Regions from separate parts of the Azoarcus sp. CIB genome, predicted to be linked through region 2. Evidence: predicted binding sites of a transcription regulator. Region 2 holds the regulator's gene; each other region holds the start of a gene.
What was found. The regulator FliA, encoded in region 2, starts transcription of late flagellar genes. The targets are predictions, from matches to a motif close to CTAAAGTTNNNNNNNNNNNNGCCGNTA.

Region 1 (3,283 bases), 2.4 Mb from region 2:
CAGCCTGGACTGGAAGCTCGCTTCCTTCTTCGCCAGCGCCGTGAGCGGTTGACGTTCGACAGCCATCAACTGCGACACCATGCCGCTGATGTCGAGTCCGGAGCCGAGTCCTGATGCGGTCAAAGCCATGATGTCCTCCTCGCGGCTAGGCTTTCTGCTGTATCAGCAGGCCCTGAAGTCGGTCGAGAGCCTTGGAAATCGCCAGCAATTCTTCAGACGGAATCTGGCGAATCACCTCGTCGGTGGTTGAATCGACGACTTTTACCAGTGTACGCCCGGTGTCTTCATCAATCGAGAACAGCAGGTTCTGTGCCACGGGCGCCAGCACTTTTTGCACTTCGGCCACGGCCTGAATCAGTGCTTCGTGCGTGGGGGCGACTGCGGTGGGCGGGGAGGTGGCTTGCGTCGCTTGGGGCGCGGCCGGACTGGAAATCGCGCCGCGCTCGCCGGTGACCGCCCGCGTCACGCCGGCGTTCATCGCCGCTGCGTTGCTGCTGATGTTCTGAATGGTCATGATTCCACCTCTCCGATGGGCCACAGGCGCGAGACCCTTACGAGCCCCGCGCCTGTGGGTGTTGCCAGTCTAACCGAAGCTTAGCCGCGGAGCAGGCTGAGCACGTTGTTCGGCAGCGAGTTCGCCTGCGCGAGCATCGCGGTACCGGCTTGCTGCAGAATCTGGCCGCGGGTCAGGTTCGCGGTTTCCTGTGCGAAGTCGGCGTCGAGGATGCGGCTGCGGGAGGCGGACAGGTTCTCGGACGTGGTCTGCAGGTTGGCGATCGTCGAGGAGAAGCGGTTCTGGATCGCGCCGAGATCCGCCCGTGCGCCGTTGACCGCTTTCAGTGCCGCGTCCATTGCGACGATCGCGTTGTCGGCCCCTGCGGTGCTCGAGATGTCGAGCCCGGCGAAACCGGTCATGGTCGTCCCGGCTGCATCGCCGTTGGTGGCCGTCCCGACCATAGTGCCGGCGAAGCCGCCCGGGGTGTTGAAGGTGTTTGTCAGCGCGATGGTCATGTCGGTACCGTCAGCCTTGCTGATCACCAGATCGCCGCCTGCAACCGTACCGGTCGCTGTGTAAGCGCCGGCGGAGGCGGTAATAAACGCATCCACGCCGGTCTGCACTTCCGCAGCAGTTACCGTCTCTACAGCAGCGGTGGTGGTCTTGGTGAAGGCATTCGTGCCATCAACCGTGAGGGTGAAGGCTTGGCCGATTGCGCTGGACGTTGCGGTGGTAAAAGCACCCGATGCACCGCTGGTGGTGGAGGTTGCTACCGCCGAGGTCCAGCTGCCCAAGGCTGCAATGTTGGCGTCTGCAATGTTGGCGACCGTGATGGTCTGCCCCTGGTCTGCGCCAACCTGGAAGTCCTGGTTCTGGAAGCTGCCGTCGATCAGCTTCGTACCGTTGAACGATGTCTGGTTCGCGACGCGGTCGATTTCGTCCTTGAGCTGAACGACTTCCTTCTGCAGTGCGGCCCGGTCGTCCGCGGAGTTCGTTGCGTTGCGCGACTGCACGGCCAGTTCGCGGATGCGCTGGAGGTTGTTGCCGATCTCGCCGAGTGCGCCTTCGGCGGTCTGTGCGAGCGAGATGCCGTCGTTGGCGTTGCGCACGGCCTGGTTCAGGCCGCGGATCTGCGCGCCGAAGCGTTCCGAAATCGCGAGGCCGGCCGCGTCGTCCTTCGCGCTGTTGATGCGCAGGCCCGACGACAGGCGCTGCAGCGAGGTCGCGAGCGAGGCGCCGGAAGTGTTCAGGTTGCGCTGCGCATTGAGCGACGAGACGTTGGTGTTGATGACTTGTGCCATGATGTTTCTCCTAGCGAAAGGTGACTTCGGTTATCCCGGCTTCATGCCCCGTTTGCATCTGCGCGGGCGTTTTGTCTGCCGTTGAATCCATTAACGGAGGGCCCGGAAAAATCTTTAGGGAATTTGCAAGGAGATTTGTCTAGGGCCTTGCGCTGGCACCCACATGGCCCGCTAGCGCATCACTCGTGGGTGCCAGCGCCCTGCGGGGGGCGCATCCGGTTCAGACGACGGGATGTGCGACGACCTTGTTCTTGCCCGCCTGCTTCGCTTGGTACATGGCCTCGTCCGCGCGCTGTACGGTGCTTTCCACCGTGTCGTCGGGGTTCCATTGGGTGACGCCGGCGCTGAACGTGATCAACACCTTCCGCTCGTGCGTGAGGAAGAAATTGCGCGTGAGTTCGCGCTGCAGGCGCACGAGGGCGGTTTGGGCCTGTTCGAGCGTGGTGTCCGGGTAGAGCAGGATGAATTCCTCGCCGCCGTGGCGGGAGATGGTGTCCTGCGGGCGCAGGCTCTGCCGGATGATGGTGGCGAGGTGGACGAGGGCGTCGTCGCCGGTGCGGTGGCCGAAGGTGTCGTTGAGCTGCTTGAAGTTGTCGAGGTCGAGCAGGGCGAGGCTCAGGGGGCTGCCGTGGCGGCGGGCGCGGGCGGCTTCCTTGTCGAAGGTTTCTTCCAGTCCGCGGCGGTTGAGTACGCCGGTGAGCTGGTCGTGGCGCATCAGGCGGCTGGCTTCGTCGAGTTGGCGCTGCAGCTCGTTCATCCGTTCTTCGGCGTCGCGGGCGCGCTCGCGTGTGGCCACCAGGTCGTCGCGCGAGCGGCGGGCGGCGTCGCGCATCGTGAGCGTTTCGCGCATCACTTCGCCGAGGACTCCGCTGATCTCGGTGATGTCGCGTGCGGTGGAGATGCGGTCGGCACAGTTGCCGATGCGATCGTGGTAGGCGCCGGTGGTTTCGGCGAAGCTGGCGAGGTGGTCGACGAAGCCGGCGAGCAGTTCCTTGAGCGAGCGCTGGGCTTCGGAGTGGTTGTGCTTGAGCTGGCTCTGCTTGTAGATGATCTCGCGCAGGCGGCGTTCGGCGTCGTCGATGAGGCGCACGTTCGCCGGTTTGCCGAGGACGTCGCGCAGGACCTCGATCTGGCCGCTGAGCCAGCTGTCGTCGACGACGATCTGGTCGATGTTGTCGAGCAGCAGGCGCAGCAGGTTGAGCAGTCCGGCGTTGATCTCTGCCCGGTCGCCGGCGACCATTTCGAGCCGGTAGGCGAACTTGCGCATGCGCGCGGCGATGTTGCGCAGATCGTCCGAGTTGCCGGCGGCCTTGACCGATCCGGCGAGCCTGTCGGCTTCCTGCGCGAGTTCGGGCTGTTCGGTGAGCAGCGGTGGGAGCACCGTTTCGAGCGCGAGCTGCAGCAGTTCCTGGCGTGCAGCCAGCAGTTCGCCGGCTTCTCCAGATGCGATCTGGCGCATTTCGGGTGCCACACCGGCAGGGGGCGT
Region 2 (3,283 bases):
GCCGCCGACCTGCGCCAGACGCTTGCCGAGCTGCGCAACAAGCACATGGTGCTGATCGACACGATGGGCATGAGCCAGCGCGACAAGATGGTGGCCGAGCAGGCGGCGATGCTGACCGGTGCCGGCGACGTGCGCCGCCTGCTGCTGCTCAATTCGACCTGCCGCGGCGACACGCTCGCCGACGTCGTGCGTGCTTACAGTGGACCGGACCTGGCCGGCTGCGTGCTGACCAAGGTCGACGAGGCGGCATCGCTCGCTCCGGCGCTCGATGTGGCCGTGCGCAACGAGCTCAATGTGTTCTATGTCGCCAACGGCCAACGCGTGCCTGAGGACCTGCACCTGCCGAATCGCGCCTACCTGCTGCACCGCGCGCTGCGCGAGCAGGCGACCGAGTCGCCGTGGAAGCTGCAGGGCGACGAAGCGGCGCTGATGCTGGCGGCCGGCGGAGTCTGACATGATCGACCCGCGGGAAGACCAGGCGGCCGGGCTGCGGCGCCTGTTCCGGCGCGCCCCTCCGACGGTTGTCGCGCTGTACGCGACCGGGCGCCGCCGTGCGCATGTCGCGTTGCAGGCGGCGCACCGCATTGCCGGGCACAGCCAGCGCGTGCTGTTGCTCGACGAGGTGCAGGGCGAGGAGTCGCTGGCCGGCGTGCTCGGCCTGCCTCCGGGCGGCGATCTGCTGGGCGTGCTCGGCGGCCGCAGTTCGGCGCGCGAGTTGCTGCAGCCGGTGCCGGGTCTGCTCGGGCGCGTACCGGTGGGGGCTTGCGCCCTCGCGTTGCCGCTGCTCGACGGCGAGCGGCGCGATTGCGTGCTCGATGCGTTGCGTACGCTGCAGCGCCCCGCGAGCTTCATCCTGATCCATTCGGCGTGCGAGAGCGCCGCAGATCCGTCGCCCTTCGCGCTGGCGGCACCGCGCCGGCTGGTCGTCGCCGAGGCGAGCCGCAGCGGTGCGACGGACGCCTACCAGGTGATCAAGGGGCTCGCTGCCGCCGGGGCGGGCTCGCTGCACGTGGCGGTGTGTGGTGCGCGCGGCCGTGCCGACGCCGCGGCCTTCTTTCGCAGCCTCAGCGAACTCGTGCGCCGCCATGTCGGCGTGCCGCTCGCCTGGCTGGGCGAACTCGAGCGCGACGAGCTGGTTGCGGGGCTGGGGCACAGCGCCGCGGAAGCGTTGCCGCGCGACGCGGAGGCTGCCTTCCTGAGGCGTCTCGCGGCTTTCGGCAACGCACGGGCCGGCGCGGCGCCAGTCCGGGGGAGGCAGACATGGGATTGAGTGCGTACCCGTTTGGCAAAAGCGGTCCGGCAGGGGGACAATGGAAATCCGCTGGTTTGCCCCCATGCCCGGAAACCCGTCCAGGACGGAAGAAAATACAGGCGAAGTGGATGTACGACGCAGCTGGTAATCTCGACAAGAACCACCTCGTGGAGGCTTATGCCCCCCTGGTCAAGCGCATCGCCTACCACCTGATGGCGAAGCTGCCGGCCAGCGTGCAGATGGATGACTTGATCCAGAACGGCATGATGGGCCTGCTGGATGCGATCAGCCGTTTCGAGGATGGGCTCGGCGCGCAGTTCGAGACCTACGCGGTGCAGCGCATCCGCGGCGCGATGCTCGACGGCCTGCGCGAGAACGACTGGCTGCCGCGCAGCCTGCGGCGCGACATGCGCCGCATCGAGTCGGCGGTGCACGAGCTCGAGCAGCGCAACGGGCGCCAGCCGAGCGAGGTGGAGCTCGCGGAATTACTGGGGATGCCGCTCGTCGAGTACCAGCGCATGCTGCAGGACGCGCGTGGCTACCAGCTCGTGCATTTCGAGGACTTCACCGACGGCGAGGGCGAGGACTACTTCGAGCGCCACCTCGGCGCGCACGAGTCGAATCCGGCCGACATCCTCGAGAAGGCGGACATGCGTAACGCGCTCGTGCGGGCGATCGAAGATCTGCCCGAGCGCGAGAAACTGATGATGGCGCTGTACTACGACGAGGAGCTCAACCTGCGCGAGATCGGTGAGGTGCTGGGCGTTTCCGAGTCGCGCGTGTGCCAGCTCCACAGCCAGGCTGTGGCGCGCCTGCGCTCGCGCATCCTGGGGACCGCGCGGCCGGCCGGCGCGACGACCGGGGCGCGTCGCGGACGGCCGCCCAAGAATCCGCCGTCCGGCGCCTGAGCGGGCCGGCCGGGGGACTGCGGACATGGACAAGATCAGCATCGTCGGGCTCACCCTCGGCATCTCCGCCCTGATCATGGGGCAGGTGATCGAGGGCGGCCATATCGCATCGCTCCTGCAGCCCACTGCCTTCCTGATCGTGATCGGCGGCACGCTGGGTGCGGTGATGCTGCAGAGCCCGCTGAAGGTTTTCCGCGCAGGCATCCGCATGACCCGCTGGGTCTTCGTGCCGCCGCCGTCGAGCCATGCGGCGCTGATCCGCCAGGCGACGAGCTGGAGCCAGATCGCGCGCAAGGAGGGGCTGCTGGCGCTGGAGGCGCAGATCCCGCGCATCAACGACGCATTCACCCGCAAGGGGCTGCAGCTCCTTGTCGATGGCGTCGAGCCGCAACGGCTGCGCGAGGTGCTGGAGGTCGAGATCGACGCCTGGGCGGCGCAGATGCGCCAGGGCGCGCGCATCTGGGAGGCTGCGGGCGGCTACGCGCCGACGCTGGGTATTCTCGGTGCGGTGCTGGGCCTGATCCACGTGATGGAGAACCTGACCGATCCGTCGAAGCTGGGCGCCGGCATTGCGGTGGCCTTCGTCGCGACGGTGTATGGCGTGGGCTTCGCCAACCTCGTTTTCCTGCCGATGTCGAAGAAGCTGATGGCTTACGTGGCCGACGGAGTGTCGCAGCGCGAGATGCTCGTCGACGGGCTGGTCGGCATCGCCAACGGCGACAACCCGCGCATCATCGAGAGCCGCATGCAGGGCTACATCGCCTGAGCGTGCCGCGATGCGACGCCACCGCCGACACCGCCAGCTGGACGACGCGAACCACGAGAATCAGGATCGCTGGCTCGTGTCCTACGCCGACTTCATCACGCTGCTGTTCGCGTTCTTCGTCGTGATGTATTCGCTGTCGTCGGTGAACGAGGGCAAGTACCGCGTCCTGTCCGATTCGCTGATCAACGCCTTCCGTAACATCACCGTGAATGTGCCGGGCGACCCGGTCATCGCGCCGCCGCCGGCGGTCGCCCCGCCCAAGCCCGCGCCGCTGTCGCCGACCCCCGACGAAGAGGCCGAGAAGCGGCGCCGCGCCGAGTACAAGCGCATGACGACGATGGCTGAGGACATCCGTCG
Region 3 (3,283 bases), 450 kb from region 2:
CGCTCGACGGCACGGAGCTGCGCGAAAACATCGAGAGCAGGAACCAGCCGCCCGCACCGCCGGTGAGGGGCCGCAGTCCCTTGCCGCTCCCGCTACCCCCCGTGAAGTCACCCTGATGCGATTTCGTTTGATGAGCTGCCGTGCGGACACGGCCTGTAAGGTGGTCTGAAGATGCCTGCTGGTGATTCCCCCTTCGGTCGCAAGCCCGCAACGCCGGTAACTGCTGCGCGCACGACGGCGGATGTCCCCGCTCGCCTCAATTTCGCGGCGAATTCCGCGCCGGGGCTGGCGGCGATGGCCGCCGCAGCGGCTGCGTCGGCGCTGTCGGCGTCCGGCGAGCGCGAGTTCGAGCTGACTTCGGCCGATTTCGAACGCATCCGTAAGCTCATCTACGACCACGCGGGCATCGTCCTGTCGCCGGCGAAGCAGGACATGGTCTACAGCAGGCTGGCGCGGCGGCTGCGCGCATGCGGGGACCGCAGCTTCGCGCAATACATCGGCCGCCTCGAGCGCGATCGCACCGAGTGGGAGACCTTCGTCAATTCGCTGACGACCAATCTCACCTCGTTCTTCCGCGAGGCGCACCATTTCGACATCCTCGCCGAGCGCATGCGGCGCGTCGCCGAACGTCGCACGCTACGCATCTGGTGCAACGCGGCATCCACCGGCGAGGAGCCTTACTCGCTCGCGATCACGGCGTGCGAGGCGTTCAATACGCTCAGCCCGCCTGTCCAGATCATCGCCAGCGACATCGATACCAGCGTCCTCGCGCATGCCGAGCGTGGCGTGTATCGCGACGACCGCGTGGCGCGCATATCGCCGGAGATGCTGCGGCGCTATTTCGAGCAGGGGGCCGGTCTGGCGTCGGGCGAGCATCGTGTGCGGCCGGAGCTGAAGCGCCTGCTGACCTTCAGGCGCATCAACCTGCTCGATGCGGTGTGGCCGGTGCAGGGGCCGCTGGATGCGATCTTCTGTCGCAACGTCATGATCTACTTCGACAAAACGACCCAGTACGGCATCCTCAAGCGTTTCGGGCCGCTGCTGCGCAAGGACGGGGCGCTGTTCGCCGGCCATTCCGAGAGTTTCATGCACGCGGGCGACCTGTTCCGTTCGACGGGACGCACCGTCTATCAGCGCACCGATGCCGACGGCAACTAGACCCCTGTCCTCCGGGCATGTGTCCGGTGGCCGCATCATCTTCATCGGCGCCTCGACGGGGGGCACCGAGGCGATCAAGCAGGTCCTGCTCGGGATGCCGCAGAATTCGCCGCCGATCCTGATCACCCAGCACATGCCCGAGATGTTCACCGGCGCGTTCGCGCGCCGCCTCGACGGGTTGTGCGCGATACGGGTCAAGGAGGCAGAGAACGGCGAGGCGGTGCTGCCGGGCACGGCCTACATTGCGCCGGGGCATTCGCACCTCCTGATCCGGCGTGTGCCGGCGGGCGGTTTCCAGTGCGAGCTGTCGCGCGCGGATCCCGTCAACCGTCACCGGCCTTCCGTCGATGTGCTTTTTGGCTCGGCCGCAGAGCTGGCGGGGGCGGCGGCGGTGGGTGTCCTGCTGACGGGTATGGGCAAGGACGGCGCGCGAGGCTTGCTCGCGATGCGGCGTGCGGGTGCGTGGACCATTGCCCAGGATGCCGGCTCGTGCGTCGTGTACGGCATGCCGCGCGAGGCGGCGATGATCGGCGCAGCGTGCGAGGTCGTGCCGCTGGATGACATCGCACCGCATGTGTTGCGCCAGGCGGTGCCGGGCGGCGCGCGCGATGCCTAGCCGGGAACCGGGCGGCGGTTCACCCGGACCACGACCATAATGCGAAAATGTCGGGCCGACGGGAAAACGGTGCAAATTCCGTGGTGCGGCGCCTCAAGTATTTCAAGTCACTGACGTTATCTTGATTGTAATCACGGCGCAGGGATGCCGCCCCGATCATATTGCCGCGTATCGCGGAGAGTGAAATGTCCGAACTGTTCAAGAATATCGAGGCCCGCACGCGTTTGGCCGGCACGAACAAGCTGGAGATACTGCTGTTCACGCTCGGTGTCGATCAGCGCACCGGACGTCGCGAGACCTTCGGTATCAACGTGTTCAAGGTGCGCGAGGTGATGCGCACCCCGGCCATCACCGCTGCACCGGAGATGCCGTCCTCGGTGGAAGGCATGGTCAGCCTGCGCGGCGTGCTGGTGCCGGTGGTCGATCTCGGCCGTTATGTCGGTGTCGGCGCCGACGCCCGGCGCGACATCATGATCGTCACCGAGTACAACGGCCACACGCAGGGTTTCCTCGTCGAGGCGGTCGATACCATCCTGCGCCTCGACTGGGCGCAGATGCGCGTGCCCCCGGACATGCTCACGGCGAAGATGGGGGGGCTGGTCACCGCGGTCACCGAGCTCAAGGACAACAAGCTGGTCATGATGCTGGACGTCGAGAAGGTGCTGGCGGAAACGACGACCCAGGACGATCAGTACCTCTTCAAGGGGATCGAACCGATCGAGGGAAGCGCGCACACGGTGTATTTCGCCGACGACTCCTCGGTCGCGCGCCGCCAGATCGAACGCACGCTCGACGTGCTGGGCGTGCCCTATGTCGGGTCGATCAACGGTCGCATGGCGTGGGAAGAACTGGAGAAGGCGGCACGGTTTGCCGAAACCACCGGGCGCAAGGTCAGCGACGTGGTGAGCCTGGTGCTCACCGACGTCGAGATGCCGGAGATGGACGGCTACATCCTCACCAAGTCGATCAAGTCCGATCCGCGCTTTGCGGGCATCCCGGTGATCATGCACTCGTCGCTGTCCGGCATGTCGAACCAGCAGCTCGGCAAGTCGGTCGGCGTCGATGAATATGTTCCCAAGTTCGAACCTCAGCGTCTCGCCGAGACGCTGCGCCGCCTGCTCAATCGGGATGAGCAGCAAACCCGCGCGTCCTGAGGAATTCCTGTCATGTCCAGCTACCAGTCCGAAGAAAACGGCGTGCTCAACGTCGTCGATGGCCGTACCAGCCTCGCCGGCTCGAACCGCATGGAGATCCTGCTGTTCTCGCTCGGGACCACGGAAACCTTCGGCATCAACGTGTTCAAGGTCCGCGAGGTGTCGGCTGCGCCGTTCATCACGCGCGCGCCCAACATGCCGGCGGGTGTCGAGGGCCTGATCTCGCTGCGCGGCAACGTCATCCCGGTGCTGTCGCTGGCGAAGATCCTCGGCCTTGCGCGGCCCGGCGATCCGCTCGGCGCGTCGATGATGGTCACCGAATACAGCAAGCGCACGCTCGGCTTCCTGGTGTCCG
Region 4 (3,283 bases), 450 kb from region 2:
ACGAGGGCCTCGATGCGCCCCTTCAGGTCCTCGAGCCGTGCGCGTTCGCGCGTCGCTTCCACGCCTTCGTCGTCGCCCTCGACGCGGTATACCTCGCGTCCCTTGGCTGCATCGAGGTTGATCGAACGGCGCCCTTCGACTTCGCCGCGCTTGCGTTGGCCGAGGGAACGGGTGAGATCCTCGCCACCGCCCTGGATGATGCTCGAGCTGTCGCCCGCCCCGCTGCCACCCTGCATCGAGACCTTGAGCGGATTCATGAAGTGGTCGGCGATGCCTTCGAGGTCGCCTTGGGCCGTGGAGCCGAGCAGCCACATCAGCAGGAAGAAGGCCATCATCGCCGTGACGAAGTCGGCGTAGGCGATCTTCCAGGCGCCCCCGTGTGCCGCGGCTGCGACCTTGTTGACGCGCTTGACGACGATGGGCTGCTGGCTATCGTCGCTCATGGGCGTCTCGTGGCGCAGCGGCGGTCAGCGTCGAGCATTGGCAAGGCGACGGCGGTCATTGCGGCCTCACCCCTTGCGGGCCTTGATGTCCTGCTCGAGCTCGGCGAAGGTCGGACGCTCGCTCGAGTACAGCGCCTTGCGCCCGAACTCCACGGCGACCTGCGGGGCGTAGCCGTTCATGCTGGCGAGAAGGACCAGCTTGATGCATTCGAACATCTTGCCGCTCTCCTCCACCTGCTGTTCGAGCTGGCTCGCGATCGGCTGCACGAAGCCGTACGAGATCAGGATGCCGAGGAAGGTACCGACCAGCGCACCGCCGATCATCTTGCCGAGCACGGCCGGCGGCTGGCCGACCGAGCCCATCACGTTCACGACGCCCATCACCGCGACGACGATACCGAAGGCCGGCAGCGCGTCGCCTAGCTTGGCCATGACGTGCGGGGCGATATGGGTTTCCTGGTGGTGCGTCTCGATTTCCTTGTCCATCAGGCCTTCGATCTCGAAGGCATTCAGATTGCCGCCGACCATCATGCGCAGATAGTCGGTCAGGAACTCGACCGCATGATGGTGCGCCATGATGGTGGGGTACTTGGTGAAGATCGCGCTCGACTCGGGATTGTCGACATCGTTCTCGATCGACATCAGGCCTTCCTTGCGCACCTTCGCAAGCACCTCGTACAGCAGGCCGAGCAGGTCCAGGTACATGGCCTTGGTGTAGGGCGAACCCTTGAACAGACTCGGAAGGGCCTTCAACGTCGACCTGAACGCCTTGGGGCCGTTGCTGCCGACAAAGCCGCCGATCATCAGGCCGACGATGGCAAGATATTCCATAGGCATCCACAGCGCCATGAGACTGCCATGGACGGCGTACGTGCCGACCGATGCTGCGAGGATGATCAGATAACCAATAATGAGGAACACCGGGAAGCCCCCGTCGATTCGACACGCGCGGCAACGCCACCGCACGCCGGAAGATTTATAGCGATTCTAACGTCACTCGGCGTGCAAACTTGAACCCGGAAATGAAAAGGCCGCCGGCATGTGCGGCGGCCCCTGGCGCGGACGGACGCCGCAGATCAGTCGGCGGTGGCGAGCGCCTTGGTCTTGGCGACGCGCCGCGTGGCCGTGGCGCGCTTGGTGCCCGCCGCCCGCGCGGCCTCGGCGGCGCGCTTGGTCTTGCCGGCGCGCGAGGGCATGTTGCACAGGCCGCACACGAACTCGTGCGTCGGATCGTAGGCGTGCGCGACGAAATGTCCGCCGCAACTCGTGCACGAGGCCATCTGCAGCAGGTCGGCGTCGAAGAAGCGCACCAGCGTCCATGCGCGGGTGAGGCTCAGCGCCGGCTCGATCACTTCGGCCTCGATGTGGTCGAGGTACAGGTGATAGGCCTTCAGGATCGCGTCCAGCCCCTTGAGGCCGGTATGCGCCTGGAAGAAACCGAAGAAGTTCATGAACAGCGACGCATGCACGTTCGGCTGCCAGGTCATGAACCAGTCGGTGGAAAACGGCAGCATTCCCTTGGGGGGCGACATGCCGCGGATTTCCTTGTAGATCTTGAGCAGACGCTCGCGGCTGAGCTTGGTTTCGGCTTCCAGCATCTGCATGCGGGCACCGAGGCGGACCATTTCGGCCGCGCGCTGGATGTCCTCAGCCTCTTCGATGATGCTCTTGTTCTTCATCGTATTCTCCTTGCCGCCCCACCCGGGGGCGCTCCACCGCGATCCTGCAGTGGCCGGCGGCATCCTCTGCCCCTTGCGCCCTGCATCTCCCGCAGCGCCGTGTCGGCGACTATCCCGCCAACCGCTTCACCGGCTTGCCCGCGGCGAGGATCGCCGCATGCAGGCTGGAACTCGTCTCGTCGCGCCCCTTGCCCGCGAGCAGCCCGGCAAGCAGCGCATCGTCGAAGCGGAATACCAGCATCTGGCTGCTGGCCATCTTGACCAGCTTGGCGCTCGAGAGTCCCTCGACCAGATCGGCAACGTCCTTGTCGATACCCAGGCGGAACATCGCGGTTTCCCGGTCGCTGCGCAGCATCTGCTGCGCCAGCATCAGGTACGCGAGGTTCAGTTCCTTGATTTCCGCCTGAAAATCAGGACGTTTCATTTCCGCTCCCTTTCAGGGACAAGCGCCATAAAGTTAAAGTGAATTGTGAGCAATTGCAAGGAAATACGCCGAATGGCATGTTGCACATAAGCCACAGGTAATAACCACAACACAGCCAAAGCTTTGTATCGAAAGAGAAATACCGAAAGCCCGCGGCTCTCCGAGAAAGCCGAACCTCAGTCGGCGGCAGTGACGACGCCATCCGATTCGCCGGTCTTCTGGACCGTCGCGACACGGTTGCGCCCCTTCTGTTTGGCGAGATAGGCGCCCAGGTCGGCCTGTTTCATCAACGCGTCGACGTCGGGCATCCAGTGTTCGCGCATCGCGACGCCGATGCTGGCGCTGATCGCGACGCGCGCGTCGCCGGCCTGCAGCGAAAGACTGTCGAGCGCCTTGCGCAGGCGTTCGGCGCAGCTCAGGGCGTGGGCCAGATCGGTTTCCGGGCAGATCGCAAGGAACTCGTCGCCACCCGTGCGGCACACGACGTCCTGGCCGCGCAGCGCGCCGCGCAGGGCGTCGGCCGCGCTGCGCAGGACTTCGTCGCCGACGTCGTGGCCGTAGGTGTCGTTGATCTGCTTGAAGTTGTCGAGGTCGATGATCATGCACGACAGCGGGCGCCCCCAGCGCTGCGCGGCGGACCATTCCTGCTGGATGCGGTCGATGGCATAGCGGCGGTTGGGGAAGCCGGTCAGTGCGTCGGTGAGGGCGGCTTCGTGCAGGCGGCGGTTCGTGACCGC

Region 1: a site for FliA is predicted at 1,889-1,915, ahead of AzCIB_RS04895 (flagellin). Genes of this name have one in related genera too.
Region 3: a site for FliA is predicted at 1,867-1,893, ahead of AzCIB_RS15740 (chemotaxis protein). Genes of this name have one in related genera too.
Region 4: a site for FliA is predicted at 1,432-1,458, ahead of motA (flagellar motor stator protein MotA). Genes of this name have one in related genera too.

What each region holds. Positions count from the first base shown of each region.
Region 1 is NZ_CP011072.1:1,091,762-1,095,044, forward strand. Features, by position in the region: gene fliD (flagellar filament capping protein FliD) at 1-129, opposite strand, end outside; gene AzCIB_RS04890 (flagellar protein FlaG) at 146-514, opposite strand; gene AzCIB_RS04895 (flagellin) at 595-1,797, opposite strand; gene AzCIB_RS04900 (GGDEF domain-containing protein) at 2,018-3,283, opposite strand, start outside.
Region 2 is NZ_CP011072.1:3,984,564-3,987,846, reverse strand. Features, by position in the region: gene flhF (flagellar biosynthesis GTPase FlhF) at 1-453, shown strand, start outside; gene AzCIB_RS17815 (MinD/ParA family ATP-binding protein) at 455-1,270, shown strand; gene AzCIB_RS17810 (RNA polymerase sigma factor FliA) at 1,381-2,160, shown strand; gene AzCIB_RS17805 (flagellar motor protein) at 2,186-2,926, shown strand; gene motD (flagellar motor protein MotD) at 2,937-3,283, shown strand, end outside.
Region 3 is NZ_CP011072.1:3,531,889-3,535,171, reverse strand. Features, by position in the region: gene motB (flagellar motor protein MotB) at 1-116, shown strand, start outside; gene AzCIB_RS15750 (CheR family methyltransferase) at 295-1,158, shown strand; gene AzCIB_RS15745 (chemotaxis protein CheB) at 1,142-1,774, shown strand; gene AzCIB_RS15740 (chemotaxis protein) at 1,960-2,928, shown strand; gene AzCIB_RS15735 (chemotaxis protein) at 2,941-3,283, shown strand, end outside.
Region 4 is NZ_CP011072.1:3,535,654-3,538,936, forward strand. Features, by position in the region: gene motB (flagellar motor protein MotB) at 1-443, opposite strand, end outside; gene motA (flagellar motor stator protein MotA) at 510-1,364, opposite strand; gene flhC (flagellar transcriptional regulator FlhC) at 1,520-2,122, opposite strand; gene flhD (flagellar transcriptional regulator FlhD) at 2,232-2,546, opposite strand; gene AzCIB_RS15775 (GGDEF domain-containing response regulator) at 2,723-3,283, opposite strand, start outside.